3 regions of the Bradyrhizobium prioriisuperbiae genome follow, and region 1 is predicted to be linked to each of the others. Evidence: riboswitches for the same ligand, from Rfam matches in the RefSeq annotation. Region 1 holds a riboswitch; each other region holds the start of a gene.
What was found. Region 1 has a riboswitch for glycine ahead of RS897_RS39655 (D-amino acid dehydrogenase). Riboswitches for the same ligand answer to the same signal wherever they lie in the genome.

Region 1 (10,113 bases):
CATTCTGGCGACGTCGGCTACATGGACGAGGGCGGCTATATCTTCGTTGTCGACCGGGTCAAGGACATCATCAAGACCGGCGGGGTCGTGGTTGCAGGCCGTGAGGTTGAGGAGGTGCTGTTCAAGCATCCCGCGGTGTCGGAAGTCGCCGTTATCGGGCTGCCTGACCCGAAATGGATCGAGGCTGTCACCGCCATCGTGGTGCTGCGGCCGGGCCATGAGCCGGACGAGGCCGGTCTCACGGCGCATGCGCGCGAACATCTGGCGCCGTTCAAGGTGCCGAAGCAGTTCTTCTTCACGCAGAACCTGCCGCGCAACACGGCAGGCAAGCTCTTGAAACGCGAACTGCGGGTTACGTACGCCGACAAATCATGACAGCACACAGCGCCGGCTTTCGCCGGCGCTGGCTTTTGCTTTTGCTTATGCGGACAGCGGCAGGCGCGTCTCGATGATGCGCGAGAACAGGCTGGCGCCGACCGGAAGGATAGCGTCGTCGAGCACGAAACCGGGATTGTGCACCGGCACCGAGCCTTCGTGGCCCAGCCAGAAATAGGCACCGGGCACCGCCTGCAGCATGTCGGCGAAATCCTCGCTGCCCATTTTCGGGCTCGGCGTGGTCGAGACATTCTCGCTGCCGACGATTTCGCGTGCCACTTCGGCCACCGCGTTGGCATGTTCCTCGTGGTTGACCAGTACCGAGAAGATGTCGCGAATGTTGACGTCGATTTCGACCTGGAAAGCCGCGGCGATGCCCGCCGAGATCGTACGCATGCGCTCGCGCACCAGCTTGCGCACGTCGTCGGAGAAGGCACGAACGGTGCCGGCGAGTTTCGCTTCGCCGGGAATGACGTTATAGGCCGAGCCGGCGTGGATCTGGGTGATCGACAGCACTGCGGACTTGAGCGGATCGACGTTGCGGCTGACGATGGTTTGCAGCGCCTGGCCCAGCGCCATCGCGATCACCACCGGGTCCTTCGAGCGCTCCGGCATCGCGCCGTGGCTGCCATAACCCGAGATCGTGATGTCGAAGAAGTCCGCTCCGGCCATGCTTGGCCCCGGAAACACCGTGAGCTGCCGCGGCCCGAGATCGGGGGCGTTGTGCAGGCCATAGACTTCGTCGCAGGGAAAGCGCTGGAACAGCTTGTCTGCGATCATCGCGCGGGCACCACCGAGGCCTTCCTCGGCAGGCTGGAAGATAAACACCGCGGTGCCATCGAAATTGCGGGTTTCCGCCAGGTAGCGTGCGGTGCCCAGCAGGATGGTGGTGTGGCCGTCATGGCCGCAGCCATGAAAGCGGTTCGGAATGGTCGAGCGCCAGGGCAGGTTGGTCTTCTCTTCCATCGGCAACGCATCCATGTCCGCGCGCAGTCCAATGCGGCGGCTGCCGCCACCCTTGCCCTTCAACAGCCCGACGACGCCGGTGCCGCCGACGCCGCGATGCACTTCGATGCCCCATTGCTGCAACTTATCGGCGACGATTCCCGATGTACGGTGCTCTTCGAAGCCGATTTCGGGATGGGCGTGGATGTCGCGACGAATGGCGGTGAGTTCGGAAGCGAAGCTGTCAATGCGATCGAGATTAGGCATGGTTTGTCCGATTCAATTGTTGATCTGATTATTGCGGCTTGAAGGCCGGGCCGTTCGGTTTGATGCGGACGCCGGCGCGCAACCGCGTCCACGGCAATGCCGCGGTATCGGCCGGCATCGCGCCGGGCGCCGCGCAAACGATGATGGTCTCTGCGATCGGCTCGAAATCGGCGCGGAAGTGCACCGAACTCTTGTTGACCAGGATCGACTGCGCGGTTGGCTCGATTCCGACAAAACGGAACATGGCCTGGTCCGCGAGCTGTGCCTTGCGCGATCCGAGCACGATCCGCACGTCGCCGATCCGCAGGCAGGCCGAGGGGCCGAGGTTCATCTGGCTGCCGCCGAAATAGGGGCCGGGGGCAACGAAGCGCCCATCGGACAGGCTCTCGACCACGAAACTCTCCTTGAACGGTGCATCGCCGGGAATACCCGACTTGCCACCGAGCGCAAGCGTCACGGTATTTCCAGCGCCTGCGGCATGCGCCGCGCGCGCGGATTCCGGATCGACGATGACGCCGATGGCGGCTTTTGTGGCGCCGTTCTTCAAAAGCGCGCGCAGCATGCCGGTGGTGTCGGAATCGCCGCCAGCGCCGGGATTGTCCTGGGTGTCCGCGATCACGATCGGTTTGGTCGCGGTCGCAGCCAGCGCCATCGCATGGACGACGCCCTCGTCAGGCGCGAAGATCTTGCCATCGAATGCGTTTTCCTGATCGGCGATCAGCTTGCAGATGATATCGGCGGCCTTGTCGGCATCGTCCTGGGTCTTGCCGTAGGCAACGACGACCGGACCGCAGTCGGGGAAGTCGGCTGCGGGAAATCCGGGTGCGAATGACAGCGTCGGCACGGTCTCGCTTTCGAGTTCGGCAAGGTGCGCATAGATGCTTTTGCACGGCTCGACGCTGGTGCACTGCCAGCTGATCGGAATCAGGAACGGCATTTGCCGGAACGCTTTGGCAAAGCGCCGTTTTGATCCAAGCAGCAGTGCCAGGTGACGGGCCGCGGCCCGCCCGGTGTCGGCCATGTCGATATGCGGATAGGTACGATAAGCGACCAGTGCATCGGCATGCTCGACCATCGCAGGCGTGATGTTGGCGTGCAGATCGAGGCTGACAACCAGCGGAAGGTCCTTGCCGATCACCTTGCGCACGCGTGCCAGCAATTCGCCTTCGCCGTCGTCGAAATGCTCTGTGACCATGGCGCCGTGCAGATCGAGATAGACACCATCAAGCTTGCCTGCAGCGGCGATGCCGTCGACGATGCTGGTGGCGATGCGTTCATACGCGCCCTTGCGGACATGCGCGGAGGGGCTGGCCGCGCACCAGATTGTCGGCACCAGCTCCCAGCCGTTTGTTTCGGCGTCATCGATAAAGCCGGCGAGCCCGACATTGATGTTGCGAATTTTCCGGGTGACGTCCGCGCCGGTCTCCATCGCCGGCCAGCCGCCGCCATGCACAAAGCCGTCGTATTCGGCTTTGGTCGGAGCGAATGTGTTGGTTTCGTGCAGGAAGCCGCCAACGGCGATCCGGAATGCCGACATTAATTTACCTTGCGCTTTTCGCGTCTTCTGACTTGCGTTTGTGGGATGGATCTACTGGACGATCATAGGACGAAAATTCGCGAAGTCCCAGTCTCGTCCGGGTGCGGCTTCCAGTAGCTGCTTGGTGTAGGCCTGCTGCGGATGGGTGAGAATCTCGCCCGCTGGGCCCTGTTCGACGATGCGGCCGTGCTGCATCACCATGACGTCATCGCAGATCTGGGCTGCAACTCGCAGATCATGGGTGATGAACAGCAACGCAATGCCGAGCCGGGCCTGGATATCGTCGAGCAGCTTCAACACCTGCGCCTGCACCGAGACGTCGAGTGCGGAGACCGCCTCATCGGCGACCAGCACGTCCGGATCCATGGCGAGTGCGCGCGCAATGGCGATACGCTGGCGCTGGCCACCGGAGAACTGGTGCGGGTAGCGCGAGATTGCGTCGGTTGGCAGGTCCACGAGCTTCAGCAACTCGCGCGCACGCGCCAGCGCGGTCTGATGCGGCGTTCCGTAATTGACAGGACCCTCCGCGATGGTCTCTCCGACTGTGAGCCGTGGATTGAGCGAGCGATAGGGATCCTGGAAGATCATCTGGATACGCTTGCGGTGCGGCTGTAGCAGGCGGCGCGACAGGAACGAAATCTCGTGCCCGCCAAGCCGGATGCCGCCCGACGTTGGGTCGATCAGGCGTACGATGCAGCGGGCAACGGTCGATTTGCCCGATCCGCTCTCGCCAACGATGCCCAGGGTACGGCCCTTGTGCAGCGTCAGCGTCACATCCTTGGCGGCGGCAACTTCACGCACGCCCCCGAACAGCGACCGCTCGCGATAGACCTTGCTGAGACCGGTGGTGTCGAGCACCACGGGTTCCTGAGTAGCCTCTCGCGCGGCGCGGGGAATCAGGCTTGGCACCGTCGACAACAGGTTGCGGGTGTAATCCTGGGTCGGATTGCGCAGCACGTCCTGCAAGGCGCCTTGTTCAACGAGGCGGCCGTGCCGCATCACTGCGACCTGATCGGCGATCTCGGCCACCACACCCATGTCGTGGGTGATGAACAGCACCGCGGTGCCGTGATCCTTCTGCAGGTCACGGATCAGGGTCAGGATCTGCTTTTGCGTGGTAACGTCGAGCGCTGTGGTCGGCTCGTCGGCGATCAGCAGTTTCGGTTCGAGGATCAGCGCCATCGCGATCATGATGCGCTGGCGCTGACCGCCGGACAGACGGTGCGGATAAGAGGAGAAGATCCGCTCCACATCCGGCAGTCGCACGTGTTCCATCATGGAGAGGATGCGCTGGCGCCGGGCACGCGCATCGAGCGTCGTGTGCGTGCGCAGCACTTCGTCGATCTGGCGGCCCACCGGAACCACCGGATTAAGCGCCGTCATCGGTTCCTGGAAGATCATTGCCATGGTGGTGGCGCGCAGCTGCCGCAGGCGGCGATCGCTGGCGGAACGGATCGCCTCGCCAACCAGTGTGATGCTGCCGCCAGCGACTGCCAGTGACTTTTTCGGCAGCAGCCCCATGGTTGCGAGCGATGTGACCGATTTGCCGGACCCGCTTTCGCCGACCACGCACAGGGTCTTGCCGGCATGCGCCTGCAGGGAAATGCCGTCGATGATTCGCTCGCCGCCCCGTCGTGCTCGCAGCTCGACGACCAGATCCTTGATATCGAGAACAGGTGCCATGCTCATTTGCCGCCCTCCCGCTGTTTCATGCGCGGATCGAGCGCGTCACGTGTGGCATCGCCAATCAGGTTGATCGACAGAATTGCGATCGAGAGCAACAGGCCCGGCCAGAAGATCAGCGATGGCTTGATCTGAAAGAACGCGCGGCCCTCGGCCATGATGTTGCCCCAGGTCGGCGTTTCCGGGCTGATACCGGCGCCGAGGAACGACAGGATCGCCTCGGTCAGGATGGCGGAGGCGCAGATGTATGTGCCCTGGACGATCAGCGGCGCGATGGTATTGGGCATCAGGTGCCGCCATAGAATTTTCGGCAGGCTCGACCCCATGGCAAAGGCGGCCTCGACATAAGGTTCTTCGCGCGCGGACAACACCACCGAACGCACCAGCCGCACCACGCGTGGGATCTCCGGAATGACGATAGCGACCAGAACCGTCTTGAGGCTGGCGCCGGAGAGCGAGATCACGGCGATGGCGAGCAGGATGCTGGGGATCGCCATCAGGCCATCCATGATGCGCATGACGACCGCATCGATCCATTTGAAGAAGCCCGACACCAGTCCGATCGACAGCCCAATCGCGATGCTGATCACGGCGGCACCGATTCCGATCAGCAGTGAGATCCGGCCGCCGTAAAGGATGCGCGACAGCAGATCGCGGCCATAGGCATCCGTGCCGAGCGGAAATTCCGCGCTGGCCGGCTTCAGTCGCAGCGATGGCATCAATTGCAGTGGATCGTGCGGGGCCAGCCAGGTTGCGAAAATCGCCGATGCGACGACAAGCGTCAGGCACACCGTGGCGGTGGTGACGATCGGGCCGGAGGCGAGGAATTTCAGCCGTGAGCCGCCGGGCATCGTCAGCGGAACAGGGGAGTCCATGACAGGTTCGATGGCCATCAGTAACGAATCCGCGGATCGAGGAATGTGTAGGCGACGTCGATCAGGAGATTGATCGCCACGTAAAGTCCACTGGTCAGAAGAATGACGCCCTGGATCACAGGATAGTCGCGCGCGAGCACCGCATCGACGGTCAGGCGTCCGATGCCGGGCAGGTTGAACACGCTTTCGGTGACCACCACGCCTGAAATCAACAGGCCGAAGCCGGTACCGATCACGGTGATGACGGGCACTGCCGCATTGCGCAACGCGTGCTTCATCAGCACGCCGCCTTCCGCAATGCCCTTGGCGCGGGCGGTGCGGACGTAATCTTCACCCAGCACGTCGAGCATCGACGCGCGGGTCATGCGGGCAATGAGCGCGATGTAGATGAACGACAGCGCCAGCGTCGGCAGCAGCGCGCGTTCGAAGAACGGGCCGAAGCCGCGTGTGATGCTGCGGAAGCCCTGCACCGGCAACCAGCGCATGTCGATCGCGAACACCTGCACCAGGACGTAACCGACCACGAACACCGGCACTGAAAATCCCAGTACCGACAGCCCCATCACGAAGCGATCGATCCAGGTCCCATGCTTCCACGCGGCGATCACGCCGAGTGGCACTGCGATAAGGATCGCCAGGATCATGGTGGTCAGGGCGATGCTGATGGTCGGCTCGAGCCGCTGGCCGATCATGCTCAGCACGGGGACGTTCGAAATCAGCGAGACGCCGAGATCGCCGTGCAGGATCTTGCCGACCCAGGTGACGAACTGTGTCGTCAGCGGTTCGTTGAGGCCCAGAGAAGTGCGGATGCGTTCCAGTTGTTCCGGCGTTGCCATGTCGCCGGCGATGATCGCCGCGGGGTCGCCGGGCGTGAGGCGCAGCAGCAGGAATACGAACAGCGCGACCACCCCCATGACGGGAATAGCGGCTAACAGGCGTCGAATGAGATAGCCGAGCATTGGCGTCTATCTCCGGCTACACAGGGTTGTGAAGCCGAGGCCGTGTCGCAACGAACTCATGGTCCCCCCACGATGTGTGTCATGCGTATCTCGTCATTTTTGGTTGGAAAACTGGCCAGAGAGGCCATGATTTCGGGGCAAATAGTGTGCTAACGGCGGCGTTCTATCAAGGGGTGATAAAGCCTGTTTGAAGCCTGCGGAGGACGCTCCCACGTCGTCATGCTCAAGACTGAGGGATGGCGAAGTGGGTGGGACGTTGGATCCGCGCCAGCCCTCGATGACATGGGCGATGATCTGAGCCGTTGCGGCCGAGAGGGTCCAGCCCAGATGTCCGTGGCCGGTATTGTAGAACACGCCGGGTGTCCGTCCGGGGCGCACCACCGGCATCATGCTCGGCATCATGGGGCGGAGCCCTGCCCAGGGTATGACTTTCGAGGTGTCGATATCGGGAAAGTTATGGCGCACCCAGTCCACCAGCGGTCGAACGCGGTCGTCACGAATGTCACGATTGAAGCCGTTGAATTCGGCGGTGCCGGCCACCCGGAAGCGATCGGTGCCCAGCCGGCTGGTGACGATTTTCGCGGCCTCGTCGAGCAGGCTGACCCGGGGGGCGGCGTGTCGGCTCTGCGATGCATCGAGCTGCACCGTGATCGAGTAGCCCTTTACCGGATAGACATTCACCCGATCGCCGAGCATGGCTGCGAAATCGCGGCTTGCAACACCGGCGCAGATGACGAGGCCGTCTGCTTGCAGCTCGCCCCGGGACGGTGCCGACCCCTCGTCTGCCATGTCGTTCCAGCCGATGCTGAAACCGGAGCCGGCACGGGCGATGGTGTCGATATCGGCTTCGTGAATGAACGTCGCGCCGCGGCGGATGCAGGCTTCGGCAAGGCCACGGGTGAATTTATGAATATCGCCGGTCGCGTCCGACGGTGTGAAGAAGCCGCCGTAATAGGTTTTCTGCAGTGTCGGCTCGATGCTGCGGATTTCGTCCGGTGTCACCGGGCGGCGATCGAGTCCACCTTGTTGCAGCAGCGTATTGACGCGCAGGCCGGCGTCGAAGCCTGTCTTGTCGTGATAGATGTGGAGAATGCCGCGGCGCTCGAGATCGAACGCGATGTTCTCGCGTTCGGCGATGGCGAACAGATGTCGGCGCGCTTCGATCGCGAGTTGCGTGGTTGCGATGGTGTTCTTGCGGTAGTTGCCGATGTTCCCGATGAATTCGCTCATCCAGGAATATTTGTGCCAGCTCGGCTTCGGATTCATCAGAAGCGGGGCATCGCTTGTGAGCATCCAGCGCAGGCCCTTGAGGATGGTCGAAGTGCTGTTCCAGACCTCGGCATTGCTGGCGGACAACTGGCCGCCATTGGCGAACGATGTTTCCATCGCTGCGTAACGATGCCTGTCGAGGACAGTGACCGTATAGCCGCGTTCAAGCAGGGCGTAAGCAGTCGTTACGCCGGTGATCCCGGCGCCGACGATGGCGATGTGAGGCATGTGTCTCGAAGCTCCCGTGCGTTAGAGTCGCCCCCACACCGGCAAAAACCGGTCGAGGCGCCCCATCTGTCACGGTACCTGAGAGCTTGATCCGCACGAGCGAAGGGCTCGTTGACGGATTATCCCCTTCGGTGGACGACCCATTGTGAACAGGCCGTCTCTCTCCAGATTGTCCTGACGTTACGGTCCTTGTGCCTGAGAGTTTCCGGGGCGGTTGCTCCGTCGGCGTCGAAACAAAAACATTGTGCTTTAAAAACACTCGGCTCTCGTTTCGATCTCTCCCGCATCGTCATTTGGACATGCAATCCATAGGATAAGCCTCAAAACTGGGCAAGGCTAAATTTCCATCCCACATTGCCGTTCGTTTGTGCAGTGCGGTGATCGCAAGAAAAAGCGCCGGCATGATCTGAAAAGAAAACGGGACGAGATCGCTCTCGCCCCGTGTCGTTCATCGGGCTGTTGCGGCCGCTTAGTCGGCCTTGTCGACATTCCAGAACACCGGCGTTGCCGCGCCGTCGAGCACGCCGGTCAATTCCTTCCGCCAGACACTCGGAACCCTGTATTCCCCGAGCGGGATGTAGGTGACCTGTTCGTAGTTTCGCTGCTGAATGTCCGTTGCGATTTTCTTGCGTTCATCGGGAGATTCGGCACGCACGAAGGCATCGCGCAGAGCTTCCATCTTGGGATCGTCCGGCCAGCCGAACCAGCCGCCGCTTTTGCCTTTGCCGTTCAGAGTGACATGCACGACGGGATTGAGAATGTCGGCACCAACCCAGTTGGTGAAGAACATGTTCCAGCCGCCTTCCTTCGGCGGCTTCTGGCTGGCGCGCAGTGTCACCACCGTCTGCCAGTCCATCGCGAGCACGTTGACCTGAAAGCCTGCCGCGCGCAGCAACTGCGCGGAGACGATCGGCTGTGCCTTCAGCGTGACCACGTCGCCCGGCGCCATGATCACCACCGGCGTGCCGTCGTAGCCGGATTCGGCGAGCAGCTTTTTCGCTTCCGCCATGCCGTCGCCCTTGACCAGGGATTCCGATCCGACATCGGTCGCATACGGCGTGTCGCAGCCAAAGATGGCTCCGCAGACCTTGTAGTATTTCGGGTTGCCGACCAGCGCGTCGAGCACGTTTTTCTGGTTGAGCGCGAGGAGGGCGGCGCGACGCACCTTGACATTGTCGAATGGAGGATAGAGGAAATTCATCCGTCCCAGCGTCTGATAACCGAGAATATTGAGAACGCGCGATTCCAGCTCCTTGTTGGCTTCCAGCACCGGCAGCAGGTCGAACAGCGGCGTTTCGATGAAGTCGATGTCTCCGGACTGGATTGCATTCATCGCGGTCTGCGGGTCGGGCATCGTGATCCATTCGACGCGGTCGACCTTCACCACCTTGCCGCCCGAGGTCCAGCTCGGCGGCTCGGAGCGCGGCACGTAATCCTTGTTCTTCACATAGACCGCCCTGACTCCAGGCTGGAAATCCGCCTGTTCGAACTTGAACGGCCCGGAGCCGATCTGTTCCGGGATAGCTTTGTCCGGCGGGGTCTCGGCGATGCGTTTCGGCATCATGAAGGGCACCACCGACGACGGCTTGCCGATCGATTCCAGCACCAGGCCGTAGGGCTCCTTCAGTTTCAGCGTGATGGTTTTCGCGTCGGTGGCCTCGAGGCTCGCGGTGAACTCCATCAGCTTCTGGCCCATGCCGTCACGGGCACCCCAGCGCCTCAACGAGGCTACGCAATCTTCCGCCGTCACGGGCTTGCCGTCATGCCATTTCAGGCCGTCGCGCAGTGTGAAGGTGTAGGTCAGCCGGTCCTCGGATACCTTCCAGTCCGCCATCTGCGGCTGAACCTTGAAGTTGGAGTCCATCGCCAGCAGGGTGTCGTAGACCATGTAGCCATGGTCGCGGGTGATATAGGCGGTGGTGATGATCGGATCGATCACCCGCAGGTCGGAGTGCATCACCGCTCGGATGGTTTT
Region 2 (10,113 bases), 3.0 Mb from region 1:
CGGTGATGAAGCTCGGCAAGAACGACAAGTCGATGGAAATCGAGACGATTTCGTCGGGCTCGTTGGGGCTGGACATCGCGCTCGGGGTCGGCGGCCTGCCCAAGGGACGCGTGGTCGAGATCTATGGACCGGAATCCTCGGGCAAGACCACGCTCGCTTTGCATTGCGTCGCCGAGGCCCAGAAGAAGGGCGGCATCTGCGCTTTCATCGATGCCGAGCACGCCCTCGATCCGGTTTATGCCCGCAAGCTCGGGGTCAATGTCGATGAACTGCTGATTTCCCAGCCCGATCATGGCGAACAGGCGCTGGAAATCGCCGACACGCTGGTGCGTTCGGGCGCGATCGATGTACTGATCGTGGACTCGGTCGCAGCCCTGGTGCCGCGCGCCGAACTCGAGGGCGAAATGGGCGATGCGCTGCCCGGCCTGCAGGCGCGCTTGATGAGCCAGGCGCTGCGCAAGTTGACCGCCTCGATCAACAAATCCAACACCATGGTGATCTTCATCAACCAGATCCGCATGAAGATCGGTGTGATGTACGGTTCGCCCGAAACCACCACCGGCGGCAATGCGCTGAAGTTCTATGCTTCGGTGCGCCTCGACATTCGCCGCATCGGCGCGATCAAGGAGCGCGAGGAAGTGGTCGGCAACCAGACCCGCGTCAAGGTGGTGAAGAACAAGCTGGCGCCGCCGTTCAAGCAGGTCGAATTCGACATCATGTACGGCGAGGGCGTGTCGAAGATGGGCGAGATCCTCGATCTCGGCGTCAAGGCCGGCATCGTCGAGAAATCCGGCGCCTGGTTCTCCTATGACAGCCAGCGTCTGGGACAGGGCCGCGAGAACTCTAAGGCGTTCCTGAAAGCCAATCCGGACATGTCGGCGAAGATAGAAGCCGCGATCCGCCAGAGCTCCGGCCTGATCGCCGAGCAGATTCTCGCCGGTACTCCCGAGAGCGATGCCGACGGTGAGGAGCCGGCGGAAGACTAAATCTTCCGGGCGTTCCCAAGACCATTGTTCAGCGCGTTGTCCATGCCCTGAAGCCGCTTCGTGGGGCAACCACGAAGGTGGAATCCGGTTGGCAGGAGATGGGCCACGCTCGGTTGAACCGGGCGTGATGGCTGGGACTTGGGGCTTCCGGACTCTGGAGCTCGAGTTCGCTGTGACTTGAATTCGCTTTGAGTTGAATTCGCTGTGACTTGAGTTTCACCACACGGGCGTTGAGGACATTGAGTTGCCGATGTCGTCAGCGCCCGCTGTGTTTTTGCCGCTCGCGTCCTGACGCTCGCTTTGATGGTCCGTGCGTGGGCGAGCGCCGCGGGAGTGAGCCAACGGGGCGCGCGCTGGCGCGGACCCGTCGGTTCATTCTCGCGTTTTACCGTTCACTCCGCCGCTTGGGCATAGTCCGCCACCGGCGGGCACGAGCACACCAGATTGCGATCGCCATAGACATTGTCGACCCGGCCGACCGGCGCCCAGTATTTATCGGTGCGCGAGGAGCCGGCCGGGAAACAGCCTTCGGTGCGGCTATAAGAACGGTTCCAGTTGTCGTCGGCGATGTCGTGCACCGTGTGCGGCGCATGCCGCAGCGGCGAGGCTTCGATGGTGAAGCGGCCGGCTTCGACCTCGGCGATCTCGCGGCGGATCGCGATCATGGCGTCGCAGAAGCGATCCAGCTCCGCCTTTGATTCGGATTCGGTCGGTTCGATCATCAGCGTGCCCGGCACCGGGAAGCTCATGGTCGGTGCGTGGAAGCCATAGTCGATCAGCCGCTTGGCGATGTCGTCGACGGTGACGCCCGACGTGGTCTTCAGCCCGCGCGGATCGATGATGCACTCATGGGCGACACGACCGCGCGCGTTGCGATACAGCACCGGGAAATGCGAATCGAGCCGCTTGGCGATGTAGTTGGCATTGAGCACCGCGATCTCGGTCGCCCGGGTCAGGCCGTCGCCGCCCATCATCAGGATGTAGAGATACGAAATCACCAGGATCGAGGCCGAGCCATAGGGGGCTGCCGATACCGGGCCGACCGTGGCGCTGCCGCCGTCAACCGCCGGATGACCCGGCAGGAACGGGGCGAGGTGCGCCTTGACGCCGATCGGTCCCATGCCGGGGCCGCCGCCGCCGTGCGGGATGCAGAAGGTCTTGTGCAGGTTGAGGTGGCTGACGTCGGCGCCGTAGTCGCCGGGGCGGGCGAGGCCGACCTGGGCGTTCATGTTGGCACCGTCGAGATAGACTTGGCCGCCATTGGCATGGACGATGTCGCAGATCTCGCGGATGTGCTCCTCGAACACGCCATGGGTCGAGGGATAGGTGATCATGACGGCGGCGAGCTTGTCTTTGTGCAACTCGGCCTTCTTGCGCAGGTCCTCGACATCGACGTCGCCACGGGCGTCGCAGGCGACCACCACCACGTCCATGCCGACCATGCTGGCGGAGGCCGGGTTGGTGCCGTGGGCCGAGGAGGGGATCAAGCAGATGGTGCGATGGCTGTCGCCGCGCGCGGCATGATAGGCGCGGATCGCCAGCAGACCGGCATATTCGCCCTGGGCGCCGGAATTGGGCTGCAGCGAGATTGCGTCATAACCGGTGATGTCGATCAGCCAGCGCTCCAGCTGCTTGAACATCGCATGGTAGCCGGCCGCCTGCTCGCGTGGCGCGAACGGATGCAACGCACCGAATTCCGGCCATGTCACCGGAATCATCTCAGTGGTCGCGTTCAGCTTCATGGTGCATGAGCCCAGCGGGATCATGGCGCGGTCGAGCGCGAGATCGCGGTCGGCGAGCTTGCGCATGTAGCGCAGCAGCTCGGTTTCCGAGCGGTGCGCATGGAACACCGGATGGGTGAGGTAGGCGCTGCTGCGCTTGAGCTCCGCCGGCACCGCGTCGCGCGCCTCTGCCTCGATCTCGGCATAGCTGAGATTGCCGCCGAAGGTGCGCCAGACGCTCTCCACGATCGCAGGCGTGGTGGTCTCGTCCAGCGCGATGCTCACCGTGGTGTCGTCGAGCCGCAGATTGATCTTTTCGTGTGCTGCGTGCGAAATGATCGCCTGCCGCTGGCCGTTGACGGCAACCGTGACGGTGTCGAAATAATTCTCGTGCAAGGGCGTGATGCCGAGCTTCTTCAGGCCCGCGGCCAAAACCGCGGTGCGCCGATGCACGGTGCGCGCGATGTGCGCGAGGCCCTCGGGGCCGTGATAGACCGCGTACATCGAGGCGATCACCGCCAGCAGCACTTGCGCGGTGCAGATGTTCGAGGTCGCCTTCTCGCGACGGATGTGCTGCTCGCGGGTCTGCAGTGCGAGGCGATAGGCCGGCTCGCCGCGGGCATCGATCGACAGCCCGACAATGCGGCCGGGCAGCGAGCGCTTCAGCGTTTCGCGCACCGCCATGTAGGCGGCGTGCGGGCCGCCATAGCCCATGGGGACGCCGAAGCGCTGCGTCGAGCCGATGGCGATGTCGGCGCCGAGATCGCCGGGTGAAGCGAGCAGCGCCAGCGCCAGCGGGTCGGCGGCAACGACGGTAAGCGCGCCTTTCGCCCGCAACGCGGTGATTGTGGGGCGCAGGTCCCGGACCGCGCCATGGCTGCCGGGATATTGCAGCAGCGCGCCGAACACGTCAGTCTTGTCGAGGTCACGCGCGGGATCGCCAGCCACAACCGTCCATCCCAGCGGCTCGGCGCGCTGGCGCAGCACGGCGATGGTCTGCGGATGGGCGTCGTGGTCGACAAAGAAGGTGTTGCTCTTCGCCTGCGCCGCGCGGTGCGCCAGCGCCATGGCTTCCGCCGCCGCTGTGCCCTCGTCAAGCAGCGAGGCGTTGGCGACATCGAGGCCGGTGAGGTCGCAGATCATGGTCTGGTAGTTGAACAGCGCCTCGAGCCGGCCCTGGCTGATCTCGGGCTGGTAGGGCGTGTAGGCGGTGTACCAGGCCGGATTCTCCAGGATGTTGCGCTGGATCACCGCGGGCAGCAGCGTGCCGGAATAGCCCTGGCCGATCAGCGAGGTGACCATGCTGTTCTGGCCCGCGATCTCGCTCATGTGCGCCAGCGCCTCGCTCTCGCTCAGCGCTTTGCCGCAATCGAGCGGCCTCTGCTGACGGATTGAGGCCGGCAGGGTCTCGCTCATCAGCACCTGAAGGCTTTTTGCGCCCACGGTGTCCAGCATCGCCTCGATGTCGCGTGGCGACGGACCAATGTGGCGGCGTGCGAAGGTGGTGGCGGCCTCGTTCGACAGTTTGCGATGCGCGGTCATGATCGTCCTCTCGAAAAGCTTTAAGCCGTGTGCGCCTTGTAGGCGGCCTCATCCATCAGGCCGTCCAGTTCGGACTTGTCTGCGATCTTGATCTTGAAGAACCAGGCGCCTTCGCCCGGATCGGAATTGACCAGGGACGGCTCGGCGGCGAGTGCGTCATTGATCGCAACGATCTCGCCGGTGATCGGCGCATAGACGTCGGAGGCGGCCTTTACCGATTCGACCACCGCGGCAGCGTCGGCCTTCTTCAGCTGTTTGCCGACTTTCGGAAGTTCGACAAACACCACGTCACCCAGCTGGGTTTGCGCGTAGTCGGTGATGCCGACGGTGGCGACGTCGCCGTCGATCTTCAGCCATTCATGGTCTGATGTGAAAAGAGTGGTCATGACAGAACCTCAGCGTTTCTAGCGTTTATAGGTGTTGGTGATGAATGGCATCGGCGCGACCCGCATTGGCAGCCGCTGCCCGCGGACGTCGGCGAACACGGTGGTGCCTTCAGTGGCAAACGCCGCGGGCAGGTAGCCCATGGCCACCGGTGCGATCTTGCTGGGGCCGAAACCGCCGGACGAGACGTAGCCGGCCGCGGCCGGGTCGTCCTGTTCCACGAACAGCTGGGCACCTTCGCGCACCGGCGCGCGTCCGTCAGCGAGCAAGCCGACGCGACGGCGCGGCGCGCCGTGGGCGAGCTGTTTCAGAATAACATCGGCGCCGGGAAATCCGCCGGCGCGTGCCCCACCGGTGCGACGCGCTTTCTGGATCGACCATTCCAGCGCGGCCTCCACCGGCGTGGTCGCCACATCGAGTTCGTGTCCATAGAGACAAAGACCGGCTTCCAGCCGCAGGCTGTCGCGGGCGCCAAGGCCGATCGGCAAAACGTCGTTGTGATCGAGCAGGGCGGTGGCCAGGGCCTCGGCCTTGTCGGCCGGCACCGAGATCTCGAAGCCGTCCTCGCCGGTGTAGCCGGAGCGGGAGACGTAACACGCGATTCCCATCACCTGTTGCGGGCCGGCGTTCATAAAGCGCAAAGCGGCTGTGGCAGGCGACAGCGGCGCCAGCACGTCGGCCGCCTTCGGTCCCTGCAGCGCGATTAGCGCGCGGTCCGGCAGCGATTCGATCTCACACGTGTCGGAGAGATGTGCACGCAGATGCGCCTCGTCGTCGTCCTTGCAGGCGGCGTTGACCACCAGGAACAGATGGTCGCCAAAGTTCGCCACCATCAGGTCGTCGAGGACGCCACCCCGCTCGTTGGTGAACTGGGCGTAACGCTGGCGATGGAGGGCGATGCCGACAATGTCCTGCGGCACCAGGCGCTCCAGCGCGCGGGCCGCATCTTCAAGTTTGCCGGATTTCGGCCGCAGCCGAAGCTGGCCCATGTGGGAGACGTCAAACAGGCCTGCGGCAGCGCGGGTGTGCAGGTGTTCCTTGAGCACGCCGGGCGCGTACTGAACCGGCATGTCATAGCCGGCGAACGGCACCATCTTGCCGCCGCGGGCAAGGTGCAGCGCATAAAGCGGAGTTCGTTTCAGGGGGTGTTCAACGGACGACGAAGACATTAGCGGACTCCGGACGGCGATCGAGGACCATTCCTCAAAAACCCGTCGAAGCCCCATCTGTCGCTGTGCCTGAGAGTATTATCCCGTCGGCGGGCGTCTCTCCGGGCCGCTCACGCGGGGCCGGCTGCGCCTCTTTCCAGATGTCGTCCCATCACGCGGTTCGTTTGCCTGAGAGTTTCCGGGGCGGTTGCTCCTTCGGCGCCGGCACAAGGCCGATCTCTCCCGACGTGATGTACTCAAACTAAGGGCCACAAAACACCGCGCCGGGGGAGCTGTCAACGCAGCCAATCGGCCTATCAACGGTTCTTGTCCGATTTGATTAACCCGTTGGTCCGTTGCACACTTTCTGGACAGTCCGGCGCCCTCCCAGTAAAAGCAGGTCGGGACAAGGGAAACTGCGCGCGTCATAATCGCCGTGGTATTCCACGAGGGCGGTTTGGGCGAGGGCGGACCTTCAGTTTGCGCCAAAACTGGTTCTCAAATCCGCAAACATCGCGCTTTTGGCGTGGATTTCAGGTATCCGGATGCTGAAGAAGCCCGGATGATGCGATTGGACGGACATGAGCGGCGTTAACGAGATCAGATCTGCGTTCCTCAACTATTTTGCGAAAAACGGCCACGAGATCGTGCCGTCCTCGCCTTTGGTTCCGCGCAACGACCCCACCTTGATGTTCACCAATGCGGGCATGGTGCAGTTCAAGAATGTGTTCACGGGGCTTGAAAAGCGCCCCTACCAGCGCGCCACCACCTCGCAGAAATGCGTACGCGCCGGCGGCAAGCATAACGACCTCGACAATGTCGGCTATACCGCGCGCCATCACACCTTCTTCGAGATGCTCGGCAACTTCTCGTTCGGCGATTACTTCAAGGATCGCGCCATCGAGCTCGCCTGGAATCTGATCACCAAGGATTACGGGCTGGCGAAGGATCGCCTGCTGGTCACCGTCTATTCCGAGGACGACGAGGCGTTTGGGCTCTGGAAGAGGATTGCCGGCCTGCCGGAATCGAAGATCATCCGCATCCCGACCTCGGACAATTTCTGGCAGATGGGCGACACCGGTCCGTGCGGCCCGTGTTCGGAAATCTTCTACGATCACGGCGACCACATCCCCGGCGGCCCTCCCGGTTCACCGGATGAGGATGGCGATCGCTTCATCGAGATCTGGAACCTGGTGTTCATGCAGTTCGAGCAGATCACGCCAGGCAATCGCGTCCCGCTGCCGAGGCCGTCCATCGACACCGGCATGGGCCTCGAGCGCGTCGCGGCCGTGCTGCAGGGCAAGCACGACAATTACGACATCGACCTGTTTGTTGCGCTGATCCGCACGATTGCCGATCTCACCGGCGCCGATCCGCAGGGACCGATGAAGGCGTCACTGCGGGTGATTGCCGATCACCTGCGCGCGGCCTCGTTCCTGATTGCCGATGGCGTGCTGCCGTCGAACGAAGGCCGCGGCTATGTGCTGCGCCGGATCATGCGCCGCGCCATGCGCCATGGCCAGCTGCTCGGCGCACGCGAGCCGCTGATGTGGAGGCTGGTGCCGGTGCTGGTGCGCGAGATGGGCGAGGCCTATCCGGAATTGCAGCGCGCGCGTTCGCTGATCGAAGAGACGCTCCGTCTCGAAGAGACGCGCTTCCGCAAGACCCTCGATCGCGGCCTCGCGATCCTCGACGACAAGAGCGTATCGCTGAAGCAGGGCGACATGTTCGACGGCGAGACGGCTTTCACGCTTTACGACACCTACGGCTTCCCGCTCGATTTGACGCAGGATGCGCTTCGCAACCGCGGCATCTCCGTCGATATCGCCTCCTTCACCGATGCGATGGAGAAGCAGAAGGCCAAGGCGCGCGCGTCGTGGTCGGGGTCGGGGGAAGCTGCGACCGAAACCGTGTGGTTCGGTTTGCGCGAGAAGCTCGGCGCCACCGAATTTCTCGGCTATGAGACCGAGAGCGCCGAAGGCGCCGTCACCGCGCTCGTGAAGGATGGCAAGGAAGTCGATCGCCTCAAGGCCGGCGACACCGGCGCCATCGTGCTGAACCAGACGCCGTTCTATGCGGAGTCCGGCGGTCAGCTCGGCGACACCGGCGTGCTGACCGGCGACGGCGTCACCTTCCGCGTCAACGACACGCAGAAGCGCGCCGGCGACCTGTTTGTGCACCTCGGCACTGTCGAGAAGGGCGAACTAAAACAAGGCGCGGCGCTGGCGCTCGACGTCGATCACGGTCGTCGATCCGCGATCCGCGCCAACCACTCGGCGACGCATCTGCTGCACGAGGCGCTGCGTCAGGTGCTCGGCGATCACATTGCGCAGAAGGGCTCGATGGTCGCACCGGACCGCCTGCGTTTCGACTTCGTGCATCAGAAGCCGATCACGGCCGATGAACTCCGCCGCGTCGAGGACATCGCCAATAATGTCGTGCTCGAAAACGATGAAGTCACCACGCGCCTGATGGCGGTGGATGATGCGCGCGAGGCCGGTGCCCGCGCGCTGTTTGGCGAAAAATACGGCGACGAAGTGCGCGTGGTGTCGATGGGCAAACTGTCGCGCGAGAGCGGTGGCAACGCGCTGGGATGGTCGGTGGAATTGTGTGGCGGCACCCATGTGCGGCGCACTGGCGATATTGGTTTGATCTCGGTGACCGGGGAGAGTGCGGTGTCTTCGGGCGTTCGCCGTATCGAAGCGCTGACCGGTAACCAGGCGCGTCACCACGCCAACGAAACCATCGGGCTTGCCAAATCGGCGGCTGCCGAACTGCGCACCACCATCGACGACATGCCGGCGCGGATCGTCGCGCTGATGGAGGAGCGCAAGAAGCTCGAGCGCGAGCTCTCCGACGCCAAGAAGAAGATTGCCATGGGCGGCGGGGGCGCGGCCAATGGTGTAAGCCTTGGCACTGACATCCGCACCATCGGGGACATCAAATTCCTGGGACGCGCGGTGCAGGGCATCGAGATGAAGGATCTCAAGAGCCTGGCCGATGATGGCAAAAAGCAAATCGGCTCCGGCGTGGTTGCGATCATCAATGTCGGGGAAGACGGCAAGGCCGGTGTGGTGGTCGGCGTCACGCCGGATCTCACCACGCGCTACAGCGCCGTCGATCTGGTCAAGGTTGCGTCCGAGGCGCTGGGCGGCAAGGGGGGCGGTGGCCGTCCCGACATGGCGCAGGCCGGCGGTCCCGACGGCGCCAAGGCCGATGCGGCGCTGAAGGCCATCGAAGCGGCGATCGGAGCCTGATGTGGCGCTGACGGAGTTGTCTTCGTCGGCGCTGTCTTCGCTGTCCTGGCGCGCCGAACACGCCTGCCTCAATGCGTGGCCGGCGCTGTCCAACGTCTTTCATGACGGCTGGGTGGCGCGGTTCGCCGACGGGCTGACCCGACGCGCCAATTCGATCAATCCGCTGCACGGCGGCGCCGAGATGGACGGCGCCATCCTGCAGTTCTTCGAGAACCTGTTCCGCGCGCAGGATCTGCCGCTGATCATTCGGCTGCCGTCGCTGCTCGATCCGGCGATCGATCGCCAACTCGAACAGTTGGGCTATGCCGCGGAAGGCGAGAGTCGCACGATCTATGGTGGGATCGACGAACTACTGATGCAGGGCGATCCCGCCGCGCGGATCCAGAGCGAGGCGGACGAGAGCTGGCTCAAGCTGATTCATGCCATGCAGGGGCGCACCCCCGCCCAGAGCGAGATCTACGAGGATATCATCCAGTCGATCGCGCTGCCGGCGGCGTTCGCATCGCTGCGCGAGAACGGCGAGGTGGTGGCGATGGCCTATGCGGTGCTCGACGGCGACCTGTTGTGTTGCGAGTCCGTGGTGACATCGGCAAGGCAGCGCGGCAAAGGTTATGGCCGGCGGCTGATGGCAGCGTTGTTCCACTGGGCGAAGCTCAACCAGGCGACGGGAGCCTGCCTGCAGGTTGAAAGCCATAACACCGGCGGGCTCGCGCTTTATCGCAGCCTCGGCATGACGACCGAGTTGCATCGCTATCATTACCGGCGATTGCCGCGCGGCTAGCGATCCTCAAACCGGCTGCATGTGCCGGGCATGGTAGGCCAGCTCGATCGAGATCCAGCGCTGGTAGCTGTCGCGCAGATGCGGTGTCGGGGTGGGCACCGCCGCCGGATCCAGGGCAAAAAATCCCAGCCCTGCGCCCTCGGTGATGATGTTCGACACTTGCGTCTTGGACAATCCGAATCGCGCGGCGATCTGGGCCCGGCTCGGTGTCGGCATTCGCTGCATGTCTCCCAGCATGATGCTGAAGACGACCGGCGCCGCGCCTTCGCGTCCGCCGAAGAATGCGATGAACTC
Region 3 (10,113 bases), 1.9 Mb from region 1:
ACCGCTCCGCGAAACGGCTGAGCTTTGCCGGCACGGATCTCCTGCCCCTGTCCGATCGCGAGATGGCGCGTTTCCGCGGCAATCGCATCTCCATGATCTTCCAGGAGCCGATGACGAGCCTCAACCCGGCGTTCACCATCGGCTCGCAGATGGCGGAGGTGCTGACCCGGCACAAGGGCGGCTCGCGCGCGGCTGCGCTGGAGCGCGCCGTCGAACTGATGAGCCGCGTCGGGATCACCGCGCCGGAGATGCGGCTCGGCCAGTTCCCGCACCAGCTCTCGGGCGGGCTGCGTCAGCGCGTCATGATTGCCATGGCGCTGATGTGCGATCCGCAATTGCTGGTCGCCGACGAGCCGACCACCGCACTCGATGTCACCGTGCAGGCGCAGATCCTGCGGTTGCTGGCCACGCTCAAGCGCGAGCTCGGCCTCGCCATCCTGCTGATCACTCATGACCTCGGCATTGTCGCGCGTGTCGCCGACCGGGTGTCGGTGATGTATGCGGGCGAGGTGGTCGAGCGCGCCACGGCTGCCGAGCTGTTTCGCGCCCCGCAGCATCCTTATACGCGCGGCCTGCTGACCTGCGTGCCGGTGCCGGGCCGGGTGCAGCGGGACCGGCCGCTCGGCTCGATCCCGGGCGTGGTGCCGGCTATCGGGCCCGGCTTTGCCGGTTGCGCGTTTCGCTCGCGCTGTTCCCATGCGGATGACACCTGCGAACGCGAGATCCCACGCCGGCAGGCAGGCCGAGCCCACGATTATCTTTGCCGGCTCGCGCCCGACGTCGCGGAGCCGCAACCCGCATGAGCACCGCGATTGAAGTCCAGAGCCTGCGGTGCGAGTTCCGGGTGCATGCCGGGGCGCTGGCGGCGGAAAAACGCGTGGTTGCGGTCGATGATGTCACGTTCAGCGTGCCGGCCGGCAGTGTGCTCGGCATCGTTGGCGAGTCAGGTTGCGGGAAATCCACCCTCGCGCGCCTGATCCTCGGACTGCTGAAGCCGACGGCGGGGAGCGTGCTGGTCGACGGCAAGCGCCTGTTCGACCTCGACCGCAAGGCGCGCGCCCGGCTGATCCAGCCGGTGTTCCAGGATCCGTTCGCCTCGCTCAATCCACGCCAGCGGATCAAGGATATCGTCGCGTTGCCGCTGACTGCGCAGGGCACGTTCTCACGGGCCGAAATCGAGCGCCGGGTCTCCAGCATTATCGAGCGCGTCGGTCTCTCGGCCACGATGGGCGAACGCATGCCGTCGCAGCTCTCCGGCGGGCAGCGCCAGCGCGCGGCCATCGCGCGCGCGCTGGTGCTCGAGCCGCGGATCGTGATCTGCGACGAGCCGACCAGTGCGCTTGACGTTTCAGTCCAGGCGCAAATCCTCAATCTGCTGGCCGATCTGCGCCGCGATCTCGGACTGACTTATCTTTTCATCAGCCACAATCTCGCTGTGGTGGAACATGTGGCGAGCGAAGTCGCCGTCATGTATCTGGGACGTTTTGTCGAGCGCAACGAAACCGATGCGCTGTTTCGCGCGCCCGGGCATCCCTACACGCAGGCGTTGCTGCAGAGCGTGCTGACGCCGGAGCCGGGCCTGGGCGTCCCGGACCTCGGCCTCGGCGATGTGATGCCGGATCCGGCCAATATTCCGCCGGGATGCCGGTTCAATCCGCGCTGCCGCATCGCGATCGAGCGCTGCCGCAGTGTGGCACCAACGCCCATGGTCCGCATCCCAGAGGGAATGGTAGAGTGCCATTTGGCATGAGGCATTGGCACCGGGCGTGCATCGCACCGGTTCGGATAGCTGTAATTCGGATAGCTGCAAGAAGAGGGACATTATGCGCGTGAACATGAAGCTCGGTGCTGCAATTCTCGCAACGGCTTTGCTCGGCGGCGGCGTGATGCCGGCGGCGGCGCAGAAATCCGCCGACACGCTGCGGGTGGTGATGCGCGACGCATTGCCGAACATCGATCCCTATTACAACAACCTGCGCACCGGCGTGATCATGCACCACATGGGGTGGGATGCACTGATCTATCGCAATCCAGCCACCTTCGCTCTCGAACCGCTGCTCGCGACCGAATGGAAGCAGCCGGATCCGACCACCATCGATTTCACGCTGCGGCCGGGAGTCAAATTCCACGACGGCAGTCCGTTTACCGCCGATGATGTGGTCTACACCATCAACCTGGCATCCGATCCGGCGAGCCGCGTGTCGACGCCGGCCAACTACAACTGGCTCGAGAAGGCGGAGAAGACCGGGGAGCTGTCGGTGCGGGTCAAGCTCAAGCGGCCGAACCCCGCGGCGCTGGAATATTTCGCGTTGGTTCTGCCAATCTATCCCAAGGCCTATCGCGAAAAAGTCGGTCCGGAAGGCTATGCCAAGGCGCCGGTTGGTGCAGGTCCCTACAAAATGGTCAAGGTCGAACCTGGTGCGTCGATCAGCTTCGAGCGGTTCGAGGATTACTGGGCCGGCAGCCCGAAGGGAAAACCGGCGATCTCCAAGGTCAGCGTGCGGTTTGTGCCCGATGCCGCGACCGAGATGACCGAATTGCTGGCCGGTCGCGCCGACTGGATCTGGAACCTGAATCCGGACCAACTCGAGCCGATGAGCCGGATGCCGCACCTGGAGGCCCTGCGTAAAGAGTCGATGCGGATCGGTTATCTCTCGATCGATGCCGCCGGTCGCACCGGTGCGGACAATCCCGTGACCAAGCTCAAGGTGCGCCAGGCAATCTGGTACGCGATCGACCGCAAGGCGATCGCCGACAAGCTGGTCACCGGCGGCAGTCGCGTTCCGCTCGCGCCCTGTGTCCCAACGCAGTTCGGCTGCGATGGCGAGATCGCGGCGCGCTACGATTACGATCCGGCGAAGGCGAAGCAGCTTCTCGCCGAGGCCGGCTATCCCGACGGTTTCGACGTGGAACTTGCCAGCTACGTGCTGCCGCAGTGGGGCTCAGCGGTCCAGAACTACCTGCATGCGGTCGGCATCCGCGCCAAGCTCAACCAGTTGCAGACGGCGGCGCTGATCCAGCGCGCAAAGGCCGGCGAGCTGCGTTTGTATCTCGGAAGCTGGGGCAGCTTCTCGATCAACGATGTCTCGGCCATCCTGCCCAACTTCTTTGACGGCGGCGCCGATGACTATGCGCGCGATCCGGACGTGCAGAAATGGCTGCTCGAGGGTGGATCATCCACAGACCCTGATGTCCGCAAGAAGAACTATTCGAAGGCGATCCAGCGCATCACGGAGCAGGCGTACTGGGCGCCGCTGCACAGCTACGTGACGACCTATGGCATTTCCAAGCAGCTCGATTTTACGCCGTATCCGGATGAATTGCCGCGCTTCTTTCTGGCGAAGTGGAAATAGGCGAGTGTCCCGAATCCGAAGTTCGCATCACTTAACCGCACCTTCGGAGCGAACTTCGGATTCGATAAGGACACTCGCAAATATATGATTCGAGTGTGGTCTTTGGTTCAGAAGTTCGCTCGAGGAGCGCGCGGCGATGGTGGAGCGAACTTCTGAACCACCACACGAGGCAAGGGCGGGGCGGAGACCAACGCTGCGGTGCTCGGTAATCACACCATGTTGCAGGCGGACTCCACCGGCTGGCGGCCGCTGATCGATGCCGGCGAGCTGCGGTTGATGATGTGGACCGCGCGGCGCTCTCCGACTTCCCGGACGTGCCGTCGCTCAAGGAGCTCGGCAGGCGGCGCCTTGATTGCGCTGTTGACACTGGGCATTCCGCCCAACGTGGTGCTGGCGTTCGTGCTCGGGCCGTTGCTGGAGAACAATCTGCGCAAGGCGCTGATCCTGTCGCAGGGCGATCTGCTGACCTTTGTGGAGCGACCGATTTCGGCGGCGTGCCTGGTGCTGGCGCTGATCCTTCTGGTCGGCCCGCTGCTGCCGGCGTTGCGTCGGAAGCGCGAGATGGTCGCTCTGGATGAGGGCGGCTGAGCTGCCGGCTGCGCGGGATCGTTCGCATATCATCTGGGCAGAGCTGGTTGAAATTTAACCTTGCTGGCGTTGTGAGCGCGCCATATCGTCCGACCGTCCAACGCGACGATGCGGGAGAGATCGGAGCGAAAACAACATGTTTTCGTGTTCGGCGCCGACGGAGCAACCGCCCCGGAAACTCTCAGGCACAAGGACCGTGTCGTCAGGACGATCTGGAGAGAGACGCCATATGTGCAATATGGCGTCCACCGAAGGGGATATCCGTTAGTGAGCCATGCATCGCGCAATGGCTCGGGCGGATCAAGCTCTCAGGTACCGTGACAGATGGGGCGCCTTTACCGGTCGATGCCGGAGATGAGGCGACTCTAATGCGCGGGAGCTTCTTCAAGGCCATGCCTATCCCAGCAAGTCTCGTCGCCGGACATCGCGGCGCAACGATTAGCCATGCGCCGCGCCAGCGCGACAGCGGGCAAGCCGTCTCCATTGCGAGATCATCAACATCCGCTCAACGTCAATCCAGGGAAAATGATGTCCGTCACTCAGCAAGGCGAAGATTCACCAATATCGGTCAGGCAGGCGCTGCGCTGGCTGCTGGTCGTGGTCATATTGCTATGGCCGACCTGGTCGCAGGCCAAGACGATCCGAGCGGTTATGCATTCAGACTTGCGGGCGCTCGATCCGATCCTTTCATCGGCCTATATCACGCGCGACCACGGCTACATGGTCTACGACACGCTGGTGGCGATGGACTCCAGCTTCACGATCAAGCCGCAGATGGCCGACTGGAAAGTATCCGACGACAAGCTGACCTACACCTTCACGCTGCGCGACGGATTGAAATGGCATGACGGCACGCCGGTCACCTCGGAGGACTGCGTTGCGTCGTTGAAGCGCTGGGCTGCGGTCGACGGCATGGGCCAGAAGCTGATGGAGTTCACCGCCAGCCTGGAAGCCACCGACGCCAGGACGATCACGCTCAAACTCAAGGAGCCCTACGGCCTGGTGCTGGAGGCGATCGGCAAACCGTCCACGCTGGTCCCCTTCATGATGCCGAAGCGGCTGGCCGATACGCCGCCGAGCAAGGCGATCCCGGAGCAGATCGGCTCAGGTCCATTCAAGTTCATTCAGGCGGAGTTTCAGCCGGGTGTCAGGGCCGTCTATGAAAAGAACAGGGATTATGTGCCGCGCACCGAGCCGCCGAGCTGGGCGTCGGGCGGCAAGGTGGTGAAAGTCGATCGCGTCGAATGGGTCACGATGCCCGACGTGCAGACGGCGGCCAACGCGCTTCAGGTCGGGGATATCGATTTCCTGGAGCGGCCGTCGTTTGATCTGCTGCCGGTGCTGCAGGCCAACAAGGACCTGACATCGCGCCCGCTGAATGGCCTCGGCTTTCAGACCATCGGACGGATGAACTTCCTTCATCCGCCGTTCGACAACGTGAAAATTCGCCGCGCCGCCTTGATGGCGATGAACCAGAAAGACGTGCTCGACGCGCTGATCGGAAACCCGCAACTTTACAAGATCTGTGGCGCCGTGTTCGGCTGCGACACACCGCTGGCAACCGACATCGGATCGGACTCCCTGGTCAAGGGCAACACCATGGCGGAGGCCAGGAAGCTGCTCGTGGAATCAGGCTATGACGGGACACCGGTCGTGATTTTGGCGCCGACCGATGTGGTCACGCTCAAGCCTCAACCCATCGTCGCGGCGCAGGCGCTGCGTCAGGCCGGATTCCAGGTGACTGTCCAGACGGCGGACTGGCAGACGGTGAACACGATCTTCGCAAGCCAGAAGCCGCCGAAGGATGGTGGCTGGAACATGTTCTTCACCAATTGGGGCATCGCCGACATCATGAATCCCATTGTCAGCGCTCCCCTGAACAGCAGGGGCCGCAAGGGCGCCTGGGTAGGTTGGCCGGACGACCCGCAGATGGAGGAATTGCGCGATGCCTTCGCGCGGGCCGGTTCGTCGGACGACCAGAAGATCATCGCAAGCAAGATCCAGGCGCGGACCTTCGAGCAGGTGACCTATATTCCGTTGGGACAATATTTCGCTCCAAGCGTCTGGCACAAGGAGCTGACCGGCGTGCTCGATGGTCCGGCCACACCTGTGTTCTGGAATATGGACAAGCCGGAGTGATCGGACGAGATCTCTCGTTCCAACTACGGATCATTGCCTCTCATAGGCATCTGACGCCTGCACGAACACGTCATTCGCTGACCTAGCGATCTGGACGTAAATCAATCTATGATGGGGACTGCCGTCCGCGCCCGTCGATAGTTCGGAGTGTCTAAAACCATGTATGATGTCATTGTTGTCGGTGGCGGCTCTGCCGGTGCCGCAATCGCCGCGCGGCTGTCCGAAGCGAGAGACCGCCGCGTGCTGTTGCTGGAAGCGGGCCTCGACTGGCGCGCCGCTGAGGCGCCCTGGGAGATCAGCACACCCAATCCGATTCCGATCATCCACCAGCGTGAGTTCCAGGAGAAATGGCAGTGGCCCAATCTCTTGACCCGCCGGATTGCTGGGCAGGAGCCACGCTTCTATTGGCGCGGCAAGGGACTGGGCGGCAGCTCGATGATGAACGGCCAGATCGCCATTCGTGGCGTGGCGGATGCATTCGACGAATGGGCCGCCAATGGCTGCACCGGCTGGTCCGCGCGCGAAATCATGCCGCTGTTCTCGGTGATCGAGGATGATGAGGACTTCGGCGACACCAGGGGACACGGACGCGGGGGTCCGCTGCCGGTCTATCGCGCGCCGCCGGACACCTGGGGGCCCGTCGACCGGGGGCTGCGCGATGCGGCGCTCGCCAGCGGCTATCCCTGGTGCGCGGACCTCAACGGGCCGGACGGCGAGGGTGTGGCCTGTTATCCGATCAACAGCCGCAACGGCCGGCGCATCTCCACCAATGAAGGCTATTTGGAGCCGGCGCGCGGCCGCTCTAATCTGGAAATTCGCGGCCACGCACTCGTCGATCGTGTCTTGATCGAGCAGGGGCGGGCCACCGGCGTGCGGGTTCATATCGCGGGCCAGGGCGTCAGCGAGATCCGCGGGCGCGAGATCGTCCTGTGCGGCGGCGCCATCCACAGTCCGGCGATCCTGATGCGCTCGGGCATCGGTCCGGCGGACGACCTGAAATCTTTAGGCGTCGCCGTGCAACGCGATCTGCCGGTCGGCTGTGACTTCTTCGATCACCCGCTGTTCCGCACCACCATCGAACTGCGCGAGGACCTGCGTGCCACGGATCGCGACACCCGTCATACCAATTGCTGCGTGACCTATTCCTCTGGCCTCGCCGACGGCGGCAAGCGCGACATGATCCTGATCGCGTTCAATCATCGCGGCATCGGAATTCCCGCCGCCATCGGCGCCGGACTGTTCAATGCCTATTCGCGCGGCTCGCTCAAGCTTGCCTCCGCTGATCCGGAGATCGATCCCATCGTTGAGGAGAACATGCTGGCGGATTCCCGTGACATGCTGCGGATGACCGACGTGGTGAGACGGATGGCGGTGCTGACGGCGCAGCCGGCGCTTGCCGGCATTGCGGACTGGATTCGTCTGGCGGATACCGAGCTGACTCTGCCGGAGGCCGCGGCGTTGCCCGATGGCGAACTCGAAGCCGTGTTGCGCCAGGTGACCGGAGACATCCAGCATGCCGCCGGCTCCTGCCGGATGACCGGCTTCGGGGATGAGGACGGCGTGGTCAATCCGGATGGCACCGTCAAGGGCATCGCCGGCCTGCGCGTTGCTGATGCGTCGATCATGCCGTCCGACTGCCGGGCCAATACTCACTTCACCACGGTTGTGATCGGCGAAGCCATCGCACGGATGATGATGCGCGCCGGTTGAAATCAAAAATCTGAGATCCAGGACATTCCATGCCCACCAATGCTGAAACAGAAATCACCGAATGGCTGGCGTCGCAGAAGGACGCCATGGTTACGTTGCTGCGGGAGGTGGTCGATATCGATTCTGGATCCTACGACAAGGCCGGCGTCGACGTCGTGGGGACGCGTTTCGAAAAACACTTCGCCGATCACGGCATCTCGGCGTGGCGAGAACAGCATGACACGTTCGGTGACGCGATCCATGCCCTGGTGGCGAAGCCCGGCAGCAACGAGAAGCCGATCCTGCTGATGGGCCATCGCGACACGGTGTTTCCGAAAGGTGAGGTGGCGCGGAGGCCATTCAGCATCGAGGGCAACCGCGCCCATGGCCCCGGCGTGGCCGACATGAAGGCGGGCCTGGTGATGAACGTGTTCGTTGCCGCTGCATTCCAGCGCTTCGGCAGTGCGCCGTGTCCGATCAAGCTATTGATCACGTCCGACGAGGAGATCGCGTCGCCCTCATCGCGTCCGGTGATCGAGCGCGAGGGCCGCGCCGCGCGCGCGGTCTACAATTCCGAGCCCGGCCGTCCCAGTGGCAATGTCGTGACTGGCCGCAAGGGCGGTGTGTTCATGCGTTTTGAGGTGTTCGGCAAGGCGGCGCATTCCGGCACGAGTTTCTTCGACGGCGTGAGTGCCATCGGTGAAATGGCGCACAAGATCGTGCGGATTCATGCGCTGACCAATGCCGACAAGGGCATTACGCTGAATGTGGGGCTGGTCGCGGGCGGACAGTCCGTCAACACCACCGCGCCCCATGCTGAGGGCCAGATCGACCTGCGTTATGTCGATCCCGCGGACCGGGCCGCGACACTGGCCGCGATCGAGGACATCATCGCGACCCCGACCGTCTCCGGCACGTCGGCGAAACTGCACATCAATGGCGAGTTCCTGCCGCTGGTCCAAAGCGAGGGTTCAAAGCACATTTACGACGGGTATCGGGCCGCAGCGAAGGATGTGGGGCTGCCAAATGTCGCCGGCGAATTTACCGGCGGTTGCGCCGATTCCGGTTTCACCGCGGCGGTCGGCGCGCCGACCATCTGCGCCGTCGGCCCCGTCGGCGGCAATGCGCACACGCCGCAGGAGTATCTCGACCTCGACAGTTTCGTTCCGCGCGCCCAGGCACTCGCCCTGGCGATCCTGCGGACGCGCGTCGAGGCCGCCGGATGATCGCTGCAGGCGCAGCGGGAGTCGGTCCTATTTTGTTCGGATCGGCGAGTCCTTCAGTCCGTTGTTGTCATAGGCGCGGCGCAGCTGGCCGTTGGATGTCGCTTCGGTCATGAATTTTGTGACGAATGCCAGCGCGAGCGGGTGGTTCAGCGGCACCGCGACCGCCGTGGTGGTCTGCTTGAAGGTTTCATCCAGCACCCGCGTGCCCGGAATTTTCTTCGCCATGGCATTGAGCTGATCGCGCGACAGCGCGAAGGCGTCGATGTCGCCGGATTTCAGCAGTCCAAAGATTTCGTCATAGGTCTGATAACCCGTCACCTTGGCGGTCTTCAGATGCGCGATGGCGCCACGCATGGTGGTGGTGTTGTTGACGGCGGCGACCTTGATGCCGGCCTGGTCGAGCTGCTGGAAATTGGCGACCTGTGAGCCCGGCTTCACGATGTAGGTCGCATCGGCCACTTCATAAGTCGGCCCGAATGCCATCTTGGTCGCGCGCTCGGGATCCTGCGGCAGGAACGTGACATCCCATTTTCCGCTCGATGCCGTGTCTGTGATCTGTCCTGAATTCTGATGGGCGACATATTCGAGGGGAATGCCGAGTTGCGTGGCCATCTCCTTGCCGAGATCGACCGGCACGCCCGCGTAACCGTCCCCGGTCTTGGTGGACCAGAACGCGCCGCCGGCCGGGCTGATGGCAATGGCGACCCGCAGCTTGCCCGTAGGCGCGATCTCGTCCCTGAGCGGATCGGCGTAGCCAGAATTCATCGTCATCAACACAACTCCCAGAACAAGACCTGACGTCCGCAACCGCGCAAAGCTCTTCATGATATCCTCCAAACCGGATCTGCGCCCGGTCAGCTACTCATACCCCGTCATTTCGAGATAGCCCACTCCACCGTGGCTGCCGCGGATGGTGATCGGCCCCTCCCAGTAGAAGAAGCGCGTGCCCATCCAACTCTGTGCATTCAGCGGAACCGTGTCGATCCGCAGGTTTTTTGCGGGGATATCGACGTGCCAGGAGGTCGGCAGCTCGCGCCCGGCGACGCGGGTCCGCGCCGTTGACGTCATCGTGATCGATCCACCATCGAGCTCTTGCGTGGTACCGTCGGCGCTAATCC

Region 2: another riboswitch for glycine. It lies ahead of gcvT (glycine cleavage system aminomethyltransferase GcvT); the one in region 1 lies ahead of RS897_RS39655 (D-amino acid dehydrogenase).
Region 3: another riboswitch for glycine. It lies ahead of RS897_RS31255 (ABC transporter substrate-binding protein); the one in region 1 lies ahead of RS897_RS39655 (D-amino acid dehydrogenase).

What each region holds. Positions count from the first base shown of each region.
Region 1 covers NZ_CP135921.1:8,548,704-8,558,816, reverse strand. The annotation lists gene RS897_RS39685 (acyl-CoA synthetase) at 1-375, shown strand, start outside; gene RS897_RS39680 (M20 aminoacylase family protein) at 421-1,587, opposite strand; gene RS897_RS39675 (M81 family metallopeptidase) at 1,616-3,124, opposite strand; gene RS897_RS39670 (ABC transporter ATP-binding protein) at 3,176-4,807, opposite strand; gene RS897_RS39665 (ABC transporter permease) at 4,810-5,700, opposite strand; gene RS897_RS39660 (ABC transporter permease) at 5,700-6,641, opposite strand; gene RS897_RS39655 (D-amino acid dehydrogenase) at 6,735-8,138, opposite strand; glycine riboswitch at 8,201-8,310, opposite strand; glycine riboswitch at 8,312-8,432, opposite strand; gene RS897_RS39650 (ABC transporter substrate-binding protein) at 8,608-10,113, opposite strand, start outside.
Region 2 covers NZ_CP135921.1:5,537,357-5,547,469, forward strand. The annotation lists gene recA (recombinase RecA) at 1-986, shown strand, start outside; gene gcvP (aminomethyl-transferring glycine dehydrogenase) at 1,379-4,249, opposite strand; gene gcvH (glycine cleavage system protein GcvH) at 4,270-4,635, opposite strand; gene gcvT (glycine cleavage system aminomethyltransferase GcvT) at 4,654-5,802, opposite strand; glycine riboswitch at 5,949-6,038, opposite strand; gene alaS (alanine--tRNA ligase) at 6,363-9,038, shown strand; gene RS897_RS26160 (GNAT family N-acetyltransferase) at 9,040-9,819, shown strand; gene RS897_RS26165 (hypothetical protein) at 9,826-10,113, opposite strand, start outside.
Region 3 covers NZ_CP135921.1:6,612,795-6,622,907, forward strand. The annotation lists gene RS897_RS31230 (ABC transporter ATP-binding protein) at 1-803, shown strand, start outside; gene RS897_RS31235 (ABC transporter ATP-binding protein) at 800-1,750, shown strand; gene RS897_RS31240 (ABC transporter substrate-binding protein) at 1,824-3,353, shown strand; partial or broken gene RS897_RS31245 (tripartite tricarboxylate transporter substrate-binding protein) at 3,525-3,691, shown strand; partial or broken gene RS897_RS31250 (tripartite tricarboxylate transporter permease) at 3,729-3,941, shown strand; glycine riboswitch at 4,043-4,148, shown strand; glycine riboswitch at 4,152-4,267, shown strand; gene RS897_RS31255 (ABC transporter substrate-binding protein) at 4,470-6,080, shown strand; gene RS897_RS31260 (GMC family oxidoreductase) at 6,240-7,790, shown strand; gene RS897_RS31265 (M20 family metallopeptidase) at 7,820-8,995, shown strand; gene RS897_RS31270 (transporter substrate-binding domain-containing protein) at 9,023-9,766, opposite strand; gene RS897_RS31275 (lipocalin-like domain-containing protein) at 9,854-10,113, opposite strand, start outside.